Regions from separate parts of the Bradyrhizobium genomosp. III genome, predicted to be linked through region 1. Evidence: predicted binding sites of a transcription regulator. Region 1 holds the regulator's gene; the other holds the start of a gene.
The links. The regulator LexA, encoded in region 1, represses DNA repair genes until DNA is damaged. The targets are predictions, from matches to a motif close to TGTTCNNNNTGTGTTCNG.

Region 1 (7,854 bases):
CGCCGCGCCGTAATAGCCGTCGACGAGGCCCATCTCGTGGGAGAGATCAGGATCGTTGTGCCAGAGTTCGATCGCGCCGACATGCGCCTCGTCGTCGCCGCAGAACAGCACCATCACGGCTTGCAGAAATTCGCCTGCAAACACCGGCACCGCCACGCCGCAGGTGAGGCCGGCGGCGACGGCCTGATCGGTCCGCTTGAAATAGGAGTTGGCGAATTTCGTGAGGATGACGGGATGGCCGCAGGCCCAGGTCTTGCCTGGAAGCCCCTCGTCATATCCGAAGTGCAGCTCTTCGCTGACGGCCTTGAACGCGGACAGCCCTTCATCGTAAAGGCCGCCGCCGAATTCCAGCCGCATGCGCGTCCGGTCAGGCACCCAGAGTTCAACAACGCGAATAAAGGTTTTCATCGAGCGTGTCCGCCGCCTCAAACCACGACAGCATCGGTCATTTGGCTGCGGAGCGGAGGTTCAAAATTCAGGCAGGACGGCCCAAACTTCGTGCGGCGACGAGGTGCGGCGGCGCTCGCCGATCGAATTTCGTGAAACACAAACCCACCGGGCTCGCCGGCATCGGCCGGCGACGGCATTTCAATCCTGGCCCCGGACCCGCCGGGCCGGAGGGCGTCAGCCGATCGGCAGTCGCGTGACCGTCGGGCGACTGTCGGCGATGATCTGCGGCTTGTGCTCGCGCTCGCCGATCGGCTGGGTCACCGGCAGTTGCAGCACGGTTGCGCGCTGGCCCTCGACGAGCTGCGTCACCAGCACGGATTTGCCGTCCGGGAATTCGATCGCATCATGATGGCGATCGGGAATGTGCGGATCGATCTTGCCGAACTTGCCGACGCGGGAGTTGACGGTGCGCGTCCAGATCCAGCGGTTGTCGTAACGGACGTTATCGGCGAAGGCGAGCTCCGTTCCCGGCAGCAGGCAGACCGCGACGGAGAGATCGGCTTCGGAGGCGAAGCCGCGCGTCGAGGTGCCGCGGAATGTTGTCGTGACGATCGTCTCGCCGACTTCTGCGGGGCGCGTCGCGACGGCATGCAGGCTGTAGTCACACATCGGGTGCTCCTCTATGCAGAGATAGCGACCCGCACCCCTTTTGGAGGCGCAGGCCCCTACCAGAGTGGAAGCACGTGACGGTCTGCTTGGTTGTAGGCAAATCTGCGGCTGGGATCCGCGAGCCCCGATCACATTATCTTTTCCATCTTTTCCGAATTCGATAGGAACAAAGTCGGCTTCCGTGCATTTGGCAGGCGCGCGTCAACGACCGGCGAAACCAGCCAGCCCGAGTATCGTCAGCTCGGCTGCGTGCGCGCTGCATTGCGGTCGTTGCGGATTTTCTGGATCACGGCCGTGTCCTAGCCGACATGATGATGCGACCAGCGTTGCTGCGGCTGCGCTCAAACGATCCGGCGCATTTGGGCTGTCCCCCTCGAACTCGAAAGGCCGCGAAGCGATGTTGCTTCCCGCGGCCTGCCGAGGATGTCGCGAAAAGGGGGAGGGGCCGGACAATCTGTGCAGAACCAGAAAGACTATCCAGCCGGAGCGGACCATCATCCGCTCCAATCTCTGATCGGCGATGCCGACCGAAGGCGCGCGCGAGGCGCTGAAGACTCCGGTATCAGTACTTGCGGTAAAGCCCGATCAGCTTGCCCTGAATCTTCACGCGGTTCGGCGGCAGGATGCGCACCTCGTAAGCGGCATTGGCGGGCTCCAGCGCGATCGAGGCGCCGCGGCGGCGGAAGCGCTTGAGCGTGGCTTCCTCGTCGTCGATCAGCGCCACCACGATGTCGCCGGTATCGGCGCTCTCGTTGCGCTGGATCAGCGCCATGTCGCCGTCGAGGATGCCGGCCTCGACCATGGAATCGCCGCGCACTTCGAGCGCGTAATGCTCGCCGGAGCCGAGCATGTCCGGCGGCACGCTGATGGTGTGGCTGCGGGTCTGCAACGCCTCGATGGGGGTGCCGGCCGCGATGCGGCCCATCACGGGCACCGCAACGGGCCGCTCGCCCTCGTCCGCGGACGGGCTGGAGCTCGCGCGTAGCTTGCCGAGATTGCCCTCGATGACGCTTGGCGTGAAGCCGCGTCGGTTGCCGGCGGCAGCTTGGAGCTCCGGCAGCTTGATCACTTCGATGGCCCGGGCGCGGTTGGGCAGCCGGCGGATGAAGCCGCGCTCCTCGAGTGCGGTGATCAGGCGGTGGATGCCTGACTTCGAGCGCAGGTCGAGCGCATCCTTCATCTCGTCGAAGGACGGCGGCACGCCGCTTTCCTTCAAGCGTTCGCTGATGAACCGCAGAAGCTCGTATTGTTTGCGCGTTAACATCTCGACCAAAGTCCCCCGGTTGATGTCGTTCGATTCCGAGACGATGAGTTCAGCGATAAGCCGCTACATCCTCGAAACAAATCATGAACGGACACTATATGTTCGATACATGTTCCGCAACTGCTTAATTTACCGTGAACAGAGCGAAACTCGCGGAATGCGTGTGGCCGCGCAGTTCAGACGGGGAGCCGCAGCACTTCGCAGGGGCTGCCGGCCTCGGCCTTTGGCGCAAACGGTGCGCGCACGAGAAGTACCTGTGCTGCAGCAAGATTCGCAAGCAGAGAGGAGTCTTGATGGCTGACGGGAAGGGCGACGAGCGTGCCGTCGTCGCGCGGCTCCAGGCGCGCGCGCAGATAATCCTCGCGCTGGTCATTGGCGCCGAGATCGCGGCCCAGCACGGCGCGCTCGCGATGGTGATGAATCACCGAACGGCCCGACAGCGCGCGAATCAACGGCACCATGAACAGGAAGGCGCACACGTAGGACGACACGGGATTGCCGGGCAGGCCAATGACGCCCATCGTCCCTAAGCGTCCGTGCATCATCGGCTTGCCGGGCCGCATCGCGATCTTCCAGAACGCCAACGCGATGCCTTCGTCCTTCAGCGCCTGCTGGACCAGATCGTGGTCGCCGACCGATGCGCCCCCGGTCGTGACCAGGACGTCGGCGCCGCTTTCGCGCGCGCGGCGGATGCCGGCGGTGGTGGCCTCCAGCGTATCGGCGGCAACACCGAGGTCGATGGTCTCGGCGCCCTCGCTGCGGGCGAGCGCGTGCAGGGCATAGCCGTTGGAATAGACGATCTGGCCGTGCCCGGGCGTCGAGCCCGGCATCACCAGTTCATCGCCGGTGGCGAGGATCGCGACCTTCGGACGACGGCAGACGGCGAGTTGCGGGTGATTCATTCCAGCGGCGAGGGCGAGATCGCGCTCTGTCAGACGGGTTCCCTTGCGCAGGAGGACGTCACCCTCGCGGAAATCAACGCCGGCGGGGCGGATGTGCCGACCCACGATCGCGGCTTCCTTGATCGTTATGTGCTTGCCCTCGGCGATCGTGTCCTCCTGGATCACGACTGCGTCGGCGCCGTCGGGAACGACGCCGCCGGTGAAGATCCGCACGGCTTCGCCGGCGCCGACCCTTTCCGTGAACGGACGGCCCGCTGCGACCTCACCGATCATCGTCAGCCTGGAATCGATCGTTGCCGCATCGGCCGCGCGCACGGCGTAGCCGTCCATCGCCGACATCGCCTGGGGCGGTTGGGTGCGCCGCGCAGCGACGTCCTGCGCGAGCACGCGATGGTAGGCTTCGTCGAGTGAAACCATCTCTGCAGGCAGCGGCTCTGCACCCGCCAGCACCGCAGCAAGGGCGTCGGAAACCGGCATCAAGGCCACGGCGAAACTCCTGCTCGGCACGTTCGGACGAAATGTTCCGACAGTCTTCTAGCCGAGCGCGGGAGCAGAGGCAAAAATGCGGGCACAATTTATCTTGCCGCTTTCCGGCCCTGGATCGAAGGCAGGCTCAGGCCTGGCGTGGCATGATCCAGAGAACGAGGCCGATCGGCAGGAGGGTGGCGATGGCGAGGACGAGAATGACGAGTGCCACGGCCGGCATCGCTCAACTCCCGCTCGGCCGGTCCGGCCCGTCGTCCATCGCGACGTCGGGAGCCTTCGGCCCTTGATCCTTGTCGGGCAGCGGATCGGCCTGGGATTTCAGGTCGGCGGCCTTGCTGATCAGCTTGGCGGAAAGGTCAGAATCCGAGGTGGTTCTTGCGAATTCAAGCAGGAGAGAGGCTTGCTTGGTGAGATAGGTTTTGCCCAGCACGTCCATAAGTCCGGTGTAGAAGTCCCAACGGACTCAAGAGTCCGGAAGGGGCCATTCCGTTCCCGGAACTCCGTACAAAAATGCACAAAGCGCTCTGGTTCCTCATTTTGGGCAAAATTGGGTCCGGGAAGGCTGCCCGACGTTGGCGCCTCCCGATGAGCGGAGATCGTCAGATGCCCAATGCCTTCAAGGCGTTCTCGACGTCGCGCGGCGACGTCACATGCACCGCCGTCAGCCCGCGCGACCGCGCGCCTTCGATGTTCTCGGCGAGGTCGTCGAAGAACACGATACGTGCTGCGGGCACGCCGATCGCGGCGACGACATGGTCGAAGGCTTCCGCGTCGGGTTTGCGCAGGCCGATGCTGGACGACAGATACAGCGCGCGGAAATGGCCGAGCAGTTCGCCATATTCCTTCGAGAAATAGTCAACATGCGGCCGGTTGGTGTTGGAGAAGGCATAGAGCGGCATCTGTTTCGCCGCGCGCGGCAGCAGCTCGGCGATATCAGGCATCTCGCCGGCGAAGATCGCGTTCCAGCCTTCCAGGAACTGGGCGTCCGAAATGCCGATGCCGAGCGAAGCACGCAGCGAAGCGAAATAGTCCTCGTCGCTGATCTTGCCGACCTCGTGCAGCCGGTAAGCCTCGTCACGCACATAGCGCGCGACGATGGCCTCGGGCTGGCAGCCGGCATGTCCCGCCCAGCAGGCGATCGCCTTGGAGAAGTCGATGTCGAGCACCACGCGCCCGAGATCGAACAGCAGCGCATCCGCGCTGCCGGGAGAGAGCGATGTCATTGCGTCCTTTTCACTCAGTATCGATACGGATCGTGGTCGAACAGCGGGAATGCGCTGAACACGCTCGGCGCGTTGGTGGCGGTCGCCGGATGCAGGCAGGATTTGTCGACCTCGGCAAATGACGTGGCGCCCAAAAGGCCGAGGCAGCGCAGCACCTCGTCCTCCAGCAGCTCCAGCATCCGCGCGACGCCGGCCTCGCCAGCCGCCGCCAGCGCCCAGCATTGCAGCCGGCCGATCCCGACCATGTCCGCGCCCGCCGCGATCGCCTTGACGATGTCGGTGCCGCGACAGATGCCGCCATCGACCATGATCTTGGCGCGGCCCTTCACGGCATCGACGATCTCGGGCAGCACATGCATGGCGCCGCGGCCATGGTCGAGCTGGCGGCCGCCATGGTTGGAGACGTAGATCCATTCGACGCCGTGATCGACCGCGATCTGGGCGTCCTCGGCGGTGGCGATGCCCTTCAGGATCAGCGGAATCCTGAACTTGTCCTTGATCATCTTCACGGTCCGCCACTCCAGGCCCTTCTGGAAATCGCCGCCGGTGGCACGCAGGCGGCTCTCGCGAACGTAGCGCTTGGCGATGTCACGCTCACGACGGCTGTAATGGGCGGTGTCGACGGTCAGGCAGAAGCCGGCATAGGCGTTCTTCTCGGCCCGGCTGACGACATCCGCGACAAAGGCATCGTCGCCGCGGACATAGAGCTGATAGAGCCGCAGCGCATCGGGTGCGGCTTCGGCGGTCTGCTCCAGGCCTGGCTCGGACACCGAGCTCAGCATGTGCGCCGCGCCGAAGGTGCCGGCAGCGCGCGCGACGCTCGCCGCGCCATCCGGGTCGAAGATCTCGAGCGCGCCGACGGGGGCGAGCACCACCGGCAGGCGCATTTTGCGGTCGAACTGCTGAACCGAGCCGTCGACCTTTCGGACGTCGCGCAGCACCCGCGGGCGGAAGGCGATCTCGTCCAGCGCCATGCGGTTGCGGCGCATCGTGGTTTCGGTCTCGGCGGCGCCGACGATGTAGTCCCAGGCGTTCTGGTTGAGGTTGGCCCGCGCTTTCCGAATGAACTCGTGCAGGTTCTGGAACGGCTCGTTGCTGGCGCCGAGCTCGACGTTCCGTTCCGGCCGGATCCGGGGTGCTTCGTTCATTGTTATCCTCCCGAGAATTTGAAGCCTTGTGTCATCGCCTAACCCGTCCAGCGCTCCAAAACCATCCTAAAATGGCATGGCTGCGCGGCGTGGACGGACGCACCGATTCCCCCTTTAGGTCCCTTTGGGGGCGGGCCAGTCCTGCAACGTTGCCAAAAGTTTAGGCCCGAACGAAGCGATTTTTGCGGTGTACCGGTCGGCGGTGCATCCCGGCCTTGAAGAAACCAGAATGGTATTGTGAGAAGTGGACTGGATCGCCAATTGCATGGCGCCTCCCAAGTGTGCTTCCCAAGTCTCGAGAGACGAGCCCAAGCAAGCTCAAGCGAACCGCCAAGCAAAAAGGCAAGCCCATCCATGCGGAAAACCCTGCTGTTCCCTCTGGGCGCGCTCACCGGAGCGTGTCTCACCCTTCTGGTCGCCAGCCCGCACGGTGGTGTATGGGCGGCACGGGCGGCAGCGAGCGCGGACGATGCCTATTCCCAGCTCAACCTGTTCGGCACGGTGTTCGAGCGCGTCAAGGCGAGCTATGTCGAGAAGCCCGACAACGCCAAGATGATCGAAGGCGCGATCACGGGCATGGTGACCTCGCTCGATCCGCATTCGCGCTACATGAACGCGAAGGCCTGGACCGAGATGCAGGAGACCACTTCCGGCGAGTTCGGCGGCCTCGGCATCGAGGTCACCATGGAAGACGGCCTCGTCAAGGTCGTTTCCCCGATCGACGATACGCCCGCCTCGAAGGCCGGCCTGATGTCCGGCGACCTCATCAGCAAGATCGACGGCGAGGCCGTGCAGGGCATGACGCTCGAGCAGGCCGTCAACAAGATGAAGGGCCCGGTCGATACCAAGACCAAGCTCACCATCGTGCGCAAGGGCGCTGACGCGCCGCTCGATGTCGCGATCACGCGCGAGATCATCCATGTGCGCCCGGTGCGCTTCCACGTCGAGAACGGCGACATCGGTTATATCCGCGTCACCTCGTTCAACGAGCAGACCACCGACGGCCTGAAGAAGGCGATCGCCGCGATCGCCAAGCAGGTGCCGCAGGAGAAGCTCACCGGCTATGTGATGGACCTGCGCAACAATCCGGGCGGTCTGCTCGACCAGGCCGTGTCGGTGTCGAGCGCCTTCCTCCAGCGCGGCGAGGTCGTTTCGACCCGCGGCCGCAGTCCGGAAGAGACCCAGCGCTTCACCGCGCATGGCGGCGACCTCACCAAGGGCAAGCCGCTGGTGGTCCTGGTTAATGGCGGCTCGGCCTCGGCTTCCGAGATCGTGGCCGGCGCACTGCACGATCACAAGCGTGCGACCATCATCGGCACGCGCTCGTTCGGCAAGGGTTCGGTGCAGACGGTCATTCCGCTCGGTGCCGGCAATGGCGCGCTGGCGCTGACCACGGCGCGCTACTACACGCCGTCCGGCCGCTCGATCCAGGCCCAGGGCATCGCCCCCGACATCGAGATCCTGCAGGACGTGCCGCCGGAGCTGAAGGGCCGCATGGACACCATGGCGGAGTCCCAGATGCGCGGGCATCTCTCAGCCGGCGAGGGCGGCGAGCAGACCGGATCGCAGTCCTATGTTCCGCCGAAGGAGGAGGACGACAAGGCCCTGCATGCCGCGTACGACTTCCTGCACGGCGTCACCGCCAACGCGGTGGCCGCCAAGCCCGCGTCGAAGGCCGCGGTGCCGAACTAAGGTCTTCGACTTTCAGAGATCGATATCGCCCGGGAGTGGATGTCCGCTCCCGGGCGAATTCGTTTTGGGCGTTCGCGAGC
Region 2 (7,854 bases), on a different contig from region 1:
CGCTCTTCCTGAGTCAGCTCCCACCAGGCCTGCGATTTGCGGATCGGGATCAGCGCCGCGCTGGTTGCTTCCAACCGGCCGAGCCCGGCCTGCACGGCCACGAGTTGCTCCTTCTCAGGCCGCTCGGTGTAGCGCAAATTGCTCGGGGCCCCGACCAGCCGCCACGCATTGCGCGAGGGCACCAGCGGCAATGAGACGGCCTCGCTGTCGGTCACCGACAGCGCAGGCATGAAGGGCAGGGGCTCGCCCGTCACTGATGAAATCGAGGTGACGCGCCAACCCCCGCTGTGGCCGCCTCGAAACGTCCTGAACATGGCCTATGGAAGCGCGGAACCGGGGCGGGTTCAAGCTTTCCGTCGAAACTTTCGCCTGTGAATAGCTGGGAGAAGCCACACATGCTTCGTATTTCCCGGGACCGTCCCTATATGCCTATCCGGTTGGCCATAACGCCCGACTCAGCCCAGAAATCAGCATAATGCGCTTCACACCCCAATTCCTCGACGAGCTTCGTGCCCGGCTTTCGGTCTCCGAAGTCGTGGGCAAGCGCGTCAAGCTGAAGAAGGCGGGGCGGGAGTGGAAGGGGCTGTCGCCGTTCCAGCAGGAGAAGACGCCGTCCTTCTACGTCAACGACCAGAAGGGTTTTTACCACGACTTCTCCTCCGGCAAGCACGGCGACATCATCAGCTTCGTGATGGAGACCGACGGCCTGCCCTTCGCGGAAGCCGTCGAGCGGCTCGCCAGCATGGCAGGCCTGGCGCTGCCGGCGGTGACGCCGGATGCGGCGCGGCACGAGCAGCGCCGCCGCACGCTGCATGACGTCATGGATCTCGCCGCGACCTATTTCGCGGAGACCCTGGCCTCGCGCGTCGGCGCCAAGGCGCGCGGCTATCTCGCCGACCGCGCGATCTCGCCGGCGACGCAATTGCAATTCCGCCTCGGCTACGCCTCGCCCGATCGCTTCGCGCTGAAGGAGCATCTCGGCAAGCTCGGAATCTCCGTCGACGACATGGTCGAGACCGGCCTGCTGGTGGCCGGCAACGACATTCCCGTGCCGTATGACCGCTTCCGCGATCGCGTGATGTTCCCGATCACCGATTTGCGCGGCCGCGTCATCGCCTTCGGCGGGCGCGCGCTGGAGAAGGACGTTCCGGCAAAATACCTGAATTCGCCGGAGACGCCGCTCTTCCACAAGGGCGACAATCTCTACAACCACCAGACCGCGCGCAAGGCCACCCATGACGGCAGCGCGCTGATCGTGGTCGAGGGCTATGTCGACGTCATCGCCATGGTCACCGCGGGCTTTGCGGGCGCGGTTGCGCCGCTCGGCACCGCGCTGACCGAAAGCCAGCTGGCGCTGCTCTGGAAGATGGCGGACGAGCCGATCCTCTGCTTCGACGGCGACCGCGCCGGGCAGAAGGCGGCGTATCGTGCTGCCGATCTCGCGCTGCCCTTCCTCGCACCCGGGAAGAGTCTTCGGTTCGCGCTGTTGCCGGAGGGGCAGGACCCCGACGATCTCGCGCGCTCGGGCGGTCGCGGCGCCATCGAGGAAGTCATCGCGGCGGCCAAGCCGCTTGCCGAGATGATCTGGTCGCGCGAGCTCGAAGGCGGCAACTTTGCCACCCCCGAGCGCCGCGCTGCGCTGGAGGCGCGCATCAAGGAGCTTGCGAACGGCATCCGCGACGAGGTGGTGCGGCGCTATTACCGCGATGATTTTGCCGAGCGGCTTCGGCGCACTTTCGCGCCCGAGGGTGGCCGCGGCGGCTTTGCCGGCCGGGGCAATTTCCAAGGTAATTTCCAAGGCAATTTTCAAGGCAATTCCGGTCGCCAATTCCAGCCCCGGGCTGCGGGAGGCGCGAATCGATTCGGGGGGCAAGGATTCGGTGGCGGCCGCCGCGGCGCGCCCGGCCCCACCCTGTTACCCTCCGGCCCCTACCAGGCGGCGAGCCCGCAGCTGGCGGCCAGCCCGATCATGCGCGGCCAGCGCAGCGCCATCTCCCGCCGGGAGGCCCTGATCCTGCAAAGCCTGATCAACCATCCCTGGCTGTTGCACGACCACCTCGAGGAGGTGGCCGCCCTGGAGCTGGCCCATCCCGAGGCCCACAAGCTCAGGGCCGGCATCATCGCCGCCTTTGCCAACGATCACCACCACTCCCCGGACCCCGGCGAGCAGGCCGAAAAGATGCGCGGCGATCTCGCCAGGAGCGGATTTTCGCAAGTTCTTCAAAGGGTTGAGAGTGGCATCACGACCGCGGCGGTGTGGGGCGCCCGCGAAGGCGCCGCCCCCGACGACGTTCTCGCCACCTGGCACCAGCTGGTTGCCTTGCATCGGCAATACCATTCACTACTTAGAGAGTTGAAGGACGCCGAGCTGGCCTTGGGGGAGGACCCCAGCGAGGCCAATTTGGCGTGGCTGCGTGACGTCAAGGCCCGTCTGGCCGAGGTCGACGGCACCGAGGCCCTGATCGAGGGTTTTGGCGAGCTGTCGGGCCGGTTCCAGAAGAGCGTGTGATGAAAGAATCATGCGGACGGCCGGAGCCGGAACCGCTAAAAGACTCGCCAAATCCAAGGTTTGGCGGCAAAAACAGGGTTAATCGAGGCTTAACGGTCTTGTAGCACTTTGGCCACCAGGCGGCCGCAGGCAGAACAGACGCGTCAGGAATGAATCCGCGCATTGCTGTTGGCACTACACCTGCATCCGCTGCGACAAAGAGGCTGACGAAGCGTTAGGCATTTCCGGCGAGAGAGAGTTGGGGGTGGCGAGAGACATGTGCGCCGCCCTTTCCGTGTCGAGAGCTGCCGAAGCGAGAGCGTCGGGCAACAGGTTCATGTGAATTCAGGCAGGCGCGGCGAGCCGACTGCATTGAAGCGCGTTTAGGAGCAATGGATGGCCACCAAGGCAAAGACGCTGCAGGCGAAGGACAAGGAAAAAGACGACAAGGCAGCGGACGCGCCGGAAAAGGATTCCCAGGACGCGCCCTCGCCGTTGCTCGACCTGTCCGACGCCGCCGTAAAGAAGATGATCAAGCAGGCCAAGAAGCGCGGCTTCGTGACCTTCGATCAGCTCAACGAAGTCCTGCCGTCCGACCAGACCTCGCCCGAACAGATCGAGGACATCATGTCGATGCTCTCCGACATGGGCATCAACGTCACCGAAGCCGACGATAGCGAAGGCGAGGACGACAAGGACGAGGGCGGCGAGGACGAGACCGACAACGAGCTCGTCGAGGTCACCCAGAAGGCCGTCACCGAGGTCAAGAAGAGCGAGCCGGGCGAGCGCACCGACGATCCCGTGCGCATGTATCTGCGCGAGATGGGCACGGTCGAGCTCTTGTCCCGCGAAGGCGAAATCGCCATCGCCAAGCGCATCGAGGCCGGCCGCGAGGCGATGATCGCAGGGCTCTGCGAAAGCCCGCTGACCTTCCAGGCCATCATCATCTGGCGCGACGAGCTCAACGAAGGCAAGATCTTCCTCCGCGACATCATCGATCTCGAAGCAACCTATGCCGGCCCCGACGCCAAGGCCGGCATGAACAATGCGATGATCGCAGGTCCCACCGGCGAGAACGGCGAAGCGCCCGCCGAGGGCGGCCAGGCCGCCGCGACCGGCGCGCCCGCGCATGTCGCTCCGCCCGCCGCGCCGCCGTCGCCGACCCCGTTCCGGGCCGCGCCTGCGCCGGGCGGCGCTGAGGCCGGCGAGGAGAAGGATCCGGGCGAGGCCGCGGCCGAGTCCGACATGGACGACGACGAGTTCGAGAACCAGATGTCGCTCGCGGCCATCGAGGCCGAGCTCAAGCCGAAAGTGGTCGAGATCTTCGACAAGATCGCCGACAGCTACAAGAAGCTGCGCAAGCTTCAGGAGCAGGACATCCAGAACCAGCTCCAGAACGAGTCGCTCTCGCCGCACCAGGAGCGCAAGTACAAGAAGCTGAAGGACGAGATCATCGTCGAGGTGAAGTCGCTGCGCCTCAACCAGGCGCGTATCGACTCGCTCGTCGAGCAGCTCTACGACATCAACAAGCGCCTCGTCTCGCATGAGGGCCGCCTGATGCGCCTTGCCGACAGCCACGGCGTCGCGCGCGAGGACTTTTTGCGCAACTACACCGGCTCGGAGCTCGATCCGCGCTGGCTCAACCGCGTTTCGAAGCTCTCGGCCAAGGGCTGGAAGAACTTCGTCCATCACGAGAAGGACCGCATCAAGGATCTCCGCCACGAGGTGCATCAGCTTGCTGCGCTGACCGGCCTCGAGATCGTCGAGTTCCGCAAGATCGTGCACTCCGTGCAGAAGGGCGAGCGCGAAGCACGCCAGGCCAAGAAGGAGATGGTGGAAGCCAACCTCCGTCTCGTGATCTCGATCGCCAAGAAGTACACCAACCGCGGCCTGCAATTCCTCGACCTGATCCAGGAAGGCAACATCGGCCTGATGAAGGCGGTCGACAAGTTCGAGTACCGCCGCGGCTACAAGTTCTCGACCTACGCCACGTGGTGGATCCGGCAGGCGATCACCCGCTCGATCGCCGACCAGGCGCGCACCATCCGCATTCCCGTGCACATGATCGAGACGATCAACAAGATCGTGCGCACGTCCCGCCAGATGCTCAACGAGATCGGCCGCGAGCCGACCCCGGAAGAACTCGCCGAGAAGCTCGGCATGCCGCTCGAGAAGGTCCGCAAGGTCCTCAAGATCGCGAAAGAGCCGCTCTCGCTCGAAACGCCGGTCGGTGACGAAGAGGATTCACACCTCGGCGATTTCATCGAGGACAAGAACGCGATCCTCCCCATCGACGCCGCGATCCAGTCCAACCTGCGCGAGACCACGACGCGCGTGCTGGCCTCGCTCACCCCGCGCGAAGAGCGCGTGCTGCGCATGCGCTTCGGCATCGGCATGAACACCGACCACACGCTGGAAGAAGTGGGGCAGCAGTTCAGCGTGACGAGAGAGCGTATTCGCCAGATCGAGGCCAAGGCGCTGCGGAAGCTGAAGCATCCGTCGCGGTCGCGGAAGCTGCGGAGCTTCTTGGATAATTGATTCGGATCGTCGTGCCTGGGCTTATCCAGTGCATTCAGGAAAAGGCGGGTTGGAACCCGCCTTTTTGTTTGCCATGTTGTCAAGTCAGATTGTTCATGGTATGTTCTAATTTGGTTTGGGCATCTTTTGGTTGTATGAAAACGATCCGGCACTCAGGGGGAGAGGGGGCTGAACTGCATGCCACCACCAAAATTTTTCGACGAACGGAGCGACCAGTCTGAGGTGAAAGCCCGCATCGTCCAGAAGTACTTCTACGTATGGGCAAAGGTAATTATCCCGTCCGCAAAGCTCAGGGATAAGAAAATCGCTTACATTGATCTTTATGCAGGTCCGGGCCGCTATAAGGATGGCGCGGCATCGACTCCTCTGATGATTTTGGAGCAGGCAATCAAGGAGCCAGACTTACGGGATATGCTTGTTACGCTGTTCAATGATGCGAACAAGGACAACACAAACGCGCTCGAAAGCGAAATCAGTAAACTCGTCGGTATTGAGACGCTGAAATATAAGCCGCAAGTTAGTTGCGGCGAGATCGATGAAGATGCTGCGAAGTACTTTAGCGAAACAAACTTGATTCCGTCGTTCTCGTTCGTTGATCCATTTGGCTACAAAGGGTTGTCACTCAAAATCGTAAACGGGGTTATCAAGGATTGGGGATGCGATTGCGTCTTCTTCTTCAACTATAACCGGATCAACGCAGGTATTTCTAATCCTGCTGTGAAGTCTCATATGGACGCCCTTTTCGGAGAAGAGCGTGCCGAGATGCTGAGAAAGGTGCTCCCGGAAAAAAGTCCAGCAAAGCGGGAAGAACTTATTCTCGAAGAGTTGGCCCAGGCGATCAAGGCAATGGGGGGTAAATTCGTCCTCCCTTTTCGCTTCAAGAATGCAAACGGAACGAGGACTTCACACAGCCTGATTTTCGTATCCAAACACTTCAAGGGGTACGAGATCATGAAGGACATTATGTCGAAGGAAAGCTCTGTAGTTGACCAAGGAGTGCCGTCTTTTACGTATTCGCCTGCCGATGCCTCAACTCCGCTACTGTTTTCACTCGCTCGGCCGCTCGATAGCCTAAAGGAAGATCTTCCGAAAGTCTTCGCTGGGAAATCGTTCACGATGCAGCAAATTTACGAGCAGCACAGCATCGACACACCGTTCATCAAGAAGAACTACAAAGATGCTCTGCTCGGATTAGTGGCTGAGGGCAAAATATCGGCGGAGCCCGCAAAGCGGAAAAAGGGTACGTTTGCTGACCACGTCGCAGTCAAGTTTCCCTGAGAGAGATTGAATGGCTACCAATTCTGCAATCGAATGGACAGAGGCGACTTGGAATCCCGTTGGAGGATGCACTGTTATCTCTCCCGGATGCACCAATTGCTACGCTATGCGATTGGCGCATCGTCTAGAGAAGATGGGTCAAAAGAAATACGCCGATACAACGCGCGTAAGTGGTCGCCGGGCGAAGTGGAATGGCCGGATAGTTTTGGATCGGAATGCGCTTGATCTTCCTCGAAAGTGGAAGACGGGAAAAACTATCTTCGTGAATTCAATGTCTGATCTTTTTCACGAAGGTGTGCCTCTTGATTTTATTCAGGAGGTTTTCAAAACCATGATCGCAACCCCCCAGCACACCTACCAAGTTCTAACTAAGCGAGCCGAGAGGGCCGAAGCGCTTTCCTCTGCCCTTCAATGGCCAAATAATATTTGGCTGGGGGTCAGTGTTGAAAGTGAAGAGTATCTGTGGCGGATTGATTGTCTCAGGCGGACTAACGCAGCAATTAAGTTCTTGAGCTTGGAACCTCTCCTCGGGCCGCTAGATGACTTGAATCTAACGGGGATCGATTGGGCAATCGCTGGGGGTGAAAGTGGCCCCGGGGCGCGAGTAATGAATCCTGACTGGGTTCGGTCAATTAGAGATCAATGCGGGGCAGCTAACGTGGCCTTCCACTTTAAGCAGTGGGGTGGCGTGAACAAAAAACGCGCTGGTAGAATCTTAGATGGAAGAACGTGGGACGAACTTCCTACGATCAGATCGAAGCATCATCGCCATTTTGAGGCTCGTAGTTAGACAGATAGATAGCACGCCCCGCGGCGGATGAATCTCAGCCTCTGGTCAACATGATCGGATCAGCGTCCCACCTCACCGTCTACTACAACACCCGCTGCCCCGTCTGTGACGCCGGCATCGACTGGCAGCGCAACAAGCTGCTGGCGCTGGTGCGCGCGGGCACGGTCGAGTTCAAGGACATCAACGAGCAGCCCGATGCGCGGGCGCACTTTGGTGCCTCGCTCGACGACATCAGGCGCCGTCTGCATGCGACGGATGAGGCCGGCCGGCTCATCGTCGGTGCGGACGTTGCGATTGCGTTGTGGAGGCTGACGCCGGGGGAGGGGTGGCTTGCGGGGCTGCTGGGCAATCGCGTGGCGCTGCCGTTCACGCCGTTTGTCTATGACCGGTTTGCCGATCTGCTGTTTGCCTGGAATAAGAGGAGCGGGCGCTGGTGAGCGCCTGCTGATGTCGTCCTACTTCTTCTTCACCCCGACCCGCTCGATCCGCTTGATCTCGAGCGCGGGGCGGCCGCTCTTTTCGGCGATCTCGCGGTCCTGCTCCATGATGAAGTTGCGTGCGGGTTCGTCGCCGTCGAGGCCGCCGAGCAGCTCTGAGGGCACGCGGCGGTTGGAGCGCTGGGAATCGTCTTCATAGAAGACGTTGAAGAAGGCGAATTCGCCTTTGGGATTGGTTCCGGGTTTCTTGGCCATGGCGGCTTGTCGTCGATTGGAGGGCCGCAGTCAAATGACTTTGGCGGCCACCGACGTCAGTCCAGGCC

Region 2: a site for LexA is predicted at 5,117-5,134, ahead of IC66_RS0115050 (three-Cys-motif partner protein TcmP). Genes of this name have one in related genera too.

What each region holds. Positions count from the first base shown of each region.
Region 1 is NZ_AJQF01000336.1:30,878-38,731, forward strand. Features, by position in the region: gene IC66_RS0127150 (GAF domain-containing protein) at 1-408, opposite strand, end outside; gene IC66_RS47195 (hypothetical protein) at 625-1,059, opposite strand; gene lexA (transcriptional repressor LexA) at 1,622-2,323, opposite strand; gene IC66_RS0127165 (molybdopterin molybdotransferase MoeA) at 2,500-3,711, opposite strand; gene IC66_RS0127175 (hypothetical protein) at 3,935-4,141, opposite strand; gene IC66_RS0127180 (HAD-IA family hydrolase) at 4,311-4,934, opposite strand; gene IC66_RS0127185 (alpha-hydroxy acid oxidase) at 4,949-6,082, opposite strand; gene IC66_RS0127190 (S41 family peptidase) at 6,437-7,774, shown strand.
Region 2 is NZ_AJQF01000170.1:49,213-57,066, forward strand. Features, by position in the region: gene IC66_RS0115030 (chlorite dismutase family protein) at 1-314, opposite strand, end outside; gene dnaG (DNA primase) at 476-2,509, shown strand; gene rpoD (RNA polymerase sigma factor RpoD) at 2,885-5,026, shown strand; gene IC66_RS0115050 (three-Cys-motif partner protein TcmP) at 5,204-6,304, shown strand; gene IC66_RS43395 (DUF5131 family protein) at 6,315-7,094, shown strand; gene IC66_RS0115055 (thiol-disulfide oxidoreductase DCC family protein) at 7,145-7,531, shown strand; gene IC66_RS0115060 (hypothetical protein) at 7,550-7,786, opposite strand.